2 regions of the Oscillibacter sp. PEA192 genome follow, and region 2 is predicted to be linked to the other one. Evidence: a T-box and tRNA genes for the amino acid it is inferred to sense, from the RefSeq annotation. Region 2 holds a T-box; the other holds one or more tRNA genes.
What was found. A T-box is a leader RNA that pairs with one kind of tRNA and senses whether it is charged. The one in region 2 lies ahead of DN611_RS16360 (glycine--tRNA ligase), so its partner is inferred to be a tRNA-Gly.
Positions count from the first base shown of each region.

Region 1: it has a tRNA-Gly gene. The T-box ahead of DN611_RS16360 (glycine--tRNA ligase) is inferred to sense a tRNA for this amino acid. The anticodon was not compared.

Region 1 covers NZ_AP018532.1:134,203-137,605, forward strand. The annotation lists gene DN611_RS00645 (bifunctional histidine phosphatase family protein/GNAT family N-acetyltransferase) at 1-991, opposite strand, end outside; gene DN611_RS00650 (hypothetical protein) at 1,148-1,327, shown strand; tRNA gene DN611_RS00655 (tRNA-Ser) at 1,472-1,563, shown strand; tRNA gene DN611_RS00660 (tRNA-Gly) at 1,952-2,025, opposite strand; gene DN611_RS00665 (D-alanyl-D-alanine carboxypeptidase family protein) at 2,140-3,261, shown strand; gene DN611_RS00670 (glucose-6-phosphate isomerase) at 3,392-3,403, shown strand, end outside.
Region 2 covers NZ_AP018532.1:3,315,122-3,318,524, forward strand. The annotation lists gene DN611_RS16360 (glycine--tRNA ligase) at 293-1,708, opposite strand; T-box leader at 1,765-1,973, opposite strand; gene jag (RNA-binding cell elongation regulator Jag/EloR) at 2,128-2,952, opposite strand; gene DN611_RS16370 (YidC/Oxa1 family membrane protein insertase) at 2,968-3,403, opposite strand, start outside.

The sequences.
Region 1 (3,403 bases), 140 kb from region 2:
ACTCCCGGTAAAAGCCCGCCGCAGCCTCCGTCTCCGGCGTGGGCAGCCGCAGGCGGTCCCGGCCCATGGGGCGATAGTGCATCACTGCCTGGCCGATCAGCTGCACGCCGTAACCCCGGCGCCGCCAGGGCTCTGCCACTGCCAGCAGGGGGATCCAGCCGCAGCCCCGCTCCGATTCCCGGCCGTCGTCAAAGGCCACCGCGCCCACAGGCGTTCCATCCAGATACCCCGCCAGTACAGGCGCCCCGGCGGACAGTGCCCCGGAGGTCCCCGCCCACGCCGCCGGAAACTCCGCCTGCTCCCGCGCCAGGGGGCGGAAATAGAGGCCGGGCTCCAGTCCGTTGGCCCGCTGCTTCACGGTGCATCCTTGGGTGAAGGCCGGGTCTGTCAGATGGCTCGCATCGTCCCGCCAGACCACCTGGATCCGCGCCCCCTCCGCCCGCAGCAGAGAGACAGCGGTGTTGCTGCCGGTGGGCGTCTTCCCCAGCTCCTCCAGCGGGATGCCCTGCAGGGCCGCCAGCAGCAGGCGGATGGCGCAGCCATGAGAGAACACCGCCGCCGTTTTTCCGTCATTGGCCGCCGCAATGTCCCGCACGGCCGCCAGCAGCCGGGTCTGGACTGCCTGGGGCGTCTCCGCGCCCTCTACGTGCCACAGGTGGAGCCGGTGGTTGAAGTTTTCCAGCTGCGCCGGGTCCTGCCGGGCGATCTCTCCCCAGGTCTTCTCCTCCCACACGCCCACGCAGATCTCCCGCAGGTCCCGCCGCCGGTGCAGGGGCAGGCCCTTGGGCTTGTATATGGCGCTGGCGGTGGCGCAGGTGCGGTAGAGGTCGCTGGCGTAGACCGCGTCGATGGGAATATCCGCGAATCGGCGCGCCAGCGCCTGGATCTGCCGCTCGCCCCGGTCTGTGATGCTGCTGTTGGCCTGTCCCTGGGCGATGCGGTACAGGTTGCCCTCCGCCTCTGCGTGGCGAATCAGATAGATGGTGGTCATGGTTTCCTCCGTCCGGGCCTGGGCCCGCCGTTTTGAGATTTGGATGTCGTTATCATCATTATAACGGATCTGCCGGTTTCTGGCAAATCGCTCTAACGCGTTTTTTTTCCGGGAAAGCGGCTATACTACGCTCAGGCCGCAAAGGAGTGACTGAAGATGAGAATGTGTACCGGATTTTGGGTCGGTATCGGCGCCGGACTGATGGCCGGCGCGGCAGTGGGAATGATGATGCCCTACGGCAGGGATCCCATGAAAACGCAGGTGGGAAAGAGTATCCACAAGCTGGGTGTCGCCGTGGACCATGCCGTGGACAGCATCGTTTCCGAAATGCGCTGACGCGCAGGGCGGGGAGCCTCGGCTCTCCGCCTTTTTTGATAAAATCGTTTTTGGGGCTTGACTTTGGGAAAAGCTCTGGTATAATAATAACGCTGTCGCATTTGGCGACGCCTCGTATACAGAAATTAGAACCAGAACAGCTATGGAGAAGTCGCCTAGTTGGTCGAGGGCGCATGATTGGAAATCATGTAGGCCCCTAAAGGGTCTCGAGGGTTCGAATCCCTCCTTCTCCGCCACAGAAAGCCTTGGAACCGTCAGGTTTCAAGGCTTTCCTTTTTTGCGTCCTGCAAGCGTTTTCGCCGCAGGAAAACCCCTTGGCGGAACGAAAGAGAGACATCTGCTTTTAGCAGATGTCTCTCTTTCATGGCAAGGGGTAACAATCCAAATCCTCTCAGGTCGGTCGAACTCTCTTGCATTCAAATTTGCAATTTTTCTTGAGAAGCATCTAACCGGCCTTCTGGCCGGCAGCGCCTTTGCGCCGTACAAGCGTTTTACCACAGGCAAAACCTTGGCGCAGGGCGAATTCACTTCGCCCGAGCATTTCAATCACTGAAGGGTGGAGCGACCAACGGGAGCGAAACCCAAAAGAAAATGCGACTTGTCGAAACAAGTCGCATTTTCTTTTGGAGCGGCTGATGGGAGTCGAACCCACCTATGCAGCTTGGGAAGCTGCCGTTCTACCGATGAACTACAGCCGCATCTGAGTTGTTATTATACCAGACCGCTTCATATTTTGCAACCCCCAAATCTTCTCCGGCATGAACGCCTTTTCGCGGACATAGATTCTACCATCGAAGCAAAGGGGGATCACCATGAAAAAACTCGTCGTGCTGCTGTGCGCCCTGCTGGCGCTGGGGAGCAGTGCCCAGGCGCTGGAAGTATCCGCGCCCTCGGCTCTGCTGATGGAAAAGGAGACGGGCACCGTCCTCTTCGCCAAGGACGAACATGCCAAGCTGGAGCCCGCCAGCGTCACCAAGGTCATGACGCTGCTGCTGACCATGGAGGCCATCGACGCCGGACAGCTCCACTATGACGACGTGGTCACCGCGTCGGCCCACGCCTGCTCCATGGGCGGCAGCCAGATCTGGCTGAAGGAGAATGAGCAGATGACGGTCAGCGATATGCTGAAGGCGGTGTGCGTTGTCTCTGCCAACGACTGCGCCGTGGCGCTGGCGGAGACGGTGGCCGGCAGCGAGGAGGCCTTTGTGGAGCGAATGAACCAGCGGGCCGCGGAGTTGGGCATGGCCGATACCCACTTCTGTAATGCCACCGGCCTGCCGGCGGAGGGGCATGTCACCTCCGCATACGACATCGCCCTTATGAGCCGGGAACTGATCCGAAACCACCCGGACATCCGCCAGTACACCACCATCTGGATGGATTCCCTGCGGGACGGGGCCTCCTCCCTGGTGAACACCAACCGCCTGATCCGCTTCTACCAGGGAGCCACCGGCCTGAAGACCGGCTCAACAGACAGTGCGCTGTACTGCCTCTCTGGTACGGCCGAGCGGGACGGCATGGAGCTGATCGCCGTCATCATGAAGGCACCAACCTCCACCCAGCGGTTTGAGGATGCCACCAATCTGCTGAACTATGGCTTTTCCACCTACACGCTGGAGAATGTGGTGCCGGAGTCCGCCCTGCCGCCGGTGCCCGTGTCCCTGGGGACCCAGGCCACAGTGCAGCCAGTGCTGGGGGAGAACACGCACCTCCTACTGGAAAAGACCAAGGCGGGCAGCCTGCAGCAGCTGGTCACCCTGGCGGACTCTGTGGAGGCGCCGGTGGCGGCGGGCAGTCAACTGGGGACCCTCACCATCACCTCCGGGGAAGAGGTCGTGGCGGAGCTGCCCATCCTGGCAGGAGAGGAGATCCCACGGGTCACCTTCAGCCAGATGCTGGTCCAGATGCTGCGGACGGCCTTCCTCTGCGGCTGACGGCGGTGGGGGGCGCTGCGCCCCCTGAAATCCCGGCGGATTGCGACCGCTTTCCCTTGTGTCCCGTTTCGGAGCATGGTATAATAAAGCAACAAACCCGCGCAGCTTTACGAAAGAGAGGCCGGTCATGATGCTGGATGTC
Region 2 (3,403 bases):
TGAATCCGCCCTCCGGCGAGATTTTGCCTCCGGCAAAATGCTCGGACGCCGCGCCGCGGCGTTCTGGAGCAGGATCGACACAGGCATCAATATGCCAGTTTCTCCGCCAGATAGCTCTTCAGCTGGTCGATAGGCAGCCGCACCTGCCCTCCCGCAAAAGCACTGCTTTTGCGGGACCCCTGTCCCATCTCATTCCTCGGGCGGAATGAATCCGCCCTCCGGCGAGATTTTGCCTCCGGCAAAATGCTCGGACGCCGCGCCGCGGCGTTCTGGAGCAGGATCGACACAGGCATCAATATGCCAGTTTCTCCGCCAGATAGCTCTTCAGCTGGTCGATAGGCAGCCGCACCTGCTCCATGGTGTCCCGGTCCCGGACGGTAACGCAGTTGTCACCAGCCTTATCCGCATCGCCCACGGTGTCGAAGTCCACCGTGATGCAGTAGGGCGTGCCGATCTCGTCCTCCCGGCGGTACCGCTTGCCGATGGAACCGGTGTCATCAAAGTCCACCATCCAGTCCTTGCTGAGCTCCGCCTGGATCTCACGGGCCTTTTCGGAGAGCTTCTTAGAAAGGGGCAGCACCGCGCACTTAAAAGGCGCGATGGCCGGATGGAACCGCATGACGGTGCGGACGTCGTTCTTTTCTGCATCCACCACCTCTTCATCGTAGGCTTCCACCAGCAGGGCCAGGGTCATCCGGTCCGCGCCCAGGGAGGGCTCCACCACATAGGGGATATAGTGCTCGTTCTTCTCCTGATCGAAATAGGTCAGATCCTGGCCGGAGTGCTCCTGATGCTGGGTCAGGTCGTAGTTGGTCCGGTCCGCCACACCCCACAGTTCCCCCCAGCCGAAGGGGAACAGATACTCAAAGTCCGTAGTGGCCTTGGAGTAGAAACTCAGCTCCTCGGGCTCGTGATCCCGCAGCCGCAGATTCTCCTCCTTGATGTTCAGGCCCTTCAGCCAGTCGTGGCAGTACGTCCGCCAATACTGGAACCACTCCAGATCCGTGTCCGGCTTACAGAAGAACTCCAGCTCCATCTGCTCGAACTCCCGGATGCGGAAAATGAAGTTACCCGGGGTGATCTCGTTGCGGAAGGACTTGCCGATCTGGCACACGCCGAAGGGCAGCTTCCGGCGGGTGGTCCGCTGGATGGCGGGAAAGTTGACAAAAATGCCCTGGGCGGTCTCCGGCCGCAGGTACACCTCGTTGGCGGTGTCCTCCGTGACGCCCTGGTGGGTCTTGAACATCAGGTTGAACTTGCGGATGTCGGTGAAGTCGCTCTTGCCGCAGCCAGGGCAGGGCACCTGGTTGTCCCGGATGAATGCCACCAGCTCCTCCTGGGTCATGGCCTCCACGTTCACGTCCATGCCGTGCTCCTGCACATAGCTCTCCACCAGCTTGTCCGCCCGGTGGCGCATCTTGCAGGCCTTGCAGTCAATCAGAGGATCGTTGAAGGTGGATACGTGGCCGCTGGCCACCCACACCTGGGGATTCATCAAAATGGCGGAGTCCAGTCCCACGTTGTAGGGATTCTCCTGGACGAATTTCTTCCACCAGGCCCGCTTGACATTGTTCTTCATCTCCACGCCCAGGGGACCGTAGTCCCAGCTGTTGGCAAGGCCGCCATAGATCTCACTGCCGGGGAATACGAATCCCCGGTTCTTACACAGGGCCACGATCTTCTCCATGGTCTTCTCGGTGTTTTTCATGTTCCATTCTCCTTTACGGCGGCCCGGACAGAAAAAACGCCCCGAGCCGGTTTTCGGCTCAGGGCGAACAATCAGTCCGTGGTTCCACCTGAATTCGCGCCTGGCTGACGCGCACTCTTCACCCGGTAACGGCGGGGACCGGCAGGGCATTTCCGCCCCGCGGCTCCAGGGTGCCTGTTCTTCCGCCTCCCCGCAAGGGCTCACACCAGCCGCCCTCTCTCTTTGCCGGGGTATGGGGGATACTTCTCCCTGTCACTGCCTTTTGGATATCGTGAGAACTGTATCACGTTTTCATCAGAATGTCAAGGCCGAGTCCCACAGAAGCCGCACCAGGCAGGGCACTCTCTCACCCGGACCCTGGTCTGATCCCTTATCCGAAGCGCAGAAAAAGGCCGCCCCATAGGGCGGCCTTTCCCAATTTACTTTTTCTCCCGATCGTAGGCCACGATCACCCGGCGGTTGGGCTCCGTTCCGGTGGAGTAGGTCGTCACATTGGGCACATCCTGCAGCGCCGTATGGATCACATGCCGCTCATAGGCATTCATAGGTTCCAGTGTCACGCTGCGGCGGTACTTGGTGACCTTGGCGGCCACCTTCCGGGCCAGATGCTGAAGACTCTGCTCCCGCTTTTCCCGGTAATTCTCCGCGTCCAGCTGCACCCTCACCCGGCCGCTGCCGCTGCGGTTCACCGCATAGCTGGTCAGCTGCTGGATGGCGTCCAGAGTCTCGCCCCGGCGGCCGATCAGTGCGCCCAGATTCTTGCCCTCCAGGATCACCTTGTAGCGGCCCTTCTCCAGCAGATAGATGTGGATCTCCGCAGCACTCTCCATCTGCTCCAGCAGGCCGGAGAGGAACTTACGGATGGCCTGGGCCTTCTCGTCATCCACTTCTTCGCCCAGTGTCTGCACGGGAGCGGACTGCCGGGTCTTCTCCTCCGGGGCGGGCGCCGGCGTCTCCGCCGGCTTGCGCTCCTGTCTGGGCGGCTTTTCCGCTTTGGGGGGCTTAGGCCGCTCTTCCTGCGGCTTCTCCTTGGGGGCAGGCGCGGGGGCGAGAACCTCCTCTTCCTCCTCCGGGCCGTAGCTCACCCGGACCTTGGCCGGGCAGCTGCCCAGACCCAGGAAACCGGACTTTGCTCGCTCCAAAATCTCAACGGACACATCGTCCCGGTCCAGGCCAAGCTGCCGCAGGGCATTCTGGATGGCCTCATCCTCGGTCTTGCCCGTTACATCAATAAACTGTCTCATGGCGTAACAAGCTCCTTACTGATCATCATAGCGGTCCTCCTTGTAGGACCGGCCGCGGGCATAGGGCCGGTCTCCCACACGGCCCGCTTCCGTGGTGCTGGTGGCCGCCTTTTTGGCCTTCAGGGCCTTGGCCTCCTGCGCCGCCTGCCGCTTTTCCTTCAGGCTCTTCTTCTGTGCGGCCTGCTGACGCTGCTGCTCCTGAAGCAGCTTGGCCTCCTCCATCCGCTTCTGGCGGTCCGCCTGGATCATCTCCTGCCGGGCGTCCTCCTCTTCCTGCAGCTTCTTGGTGTAGAACTTGCCCAGGACCATCTCCTGGATAATGGAGAACGCGCTCTGGGCAGCCCAATACACGCCCAGGGCGGCGGGCACGATGAAGGCGATGTAGATAGACATCAGAGGCATCATCCACATCATCATCTTGGTGGAGCCGTTGGCAGCCGCAGTCTGGGCG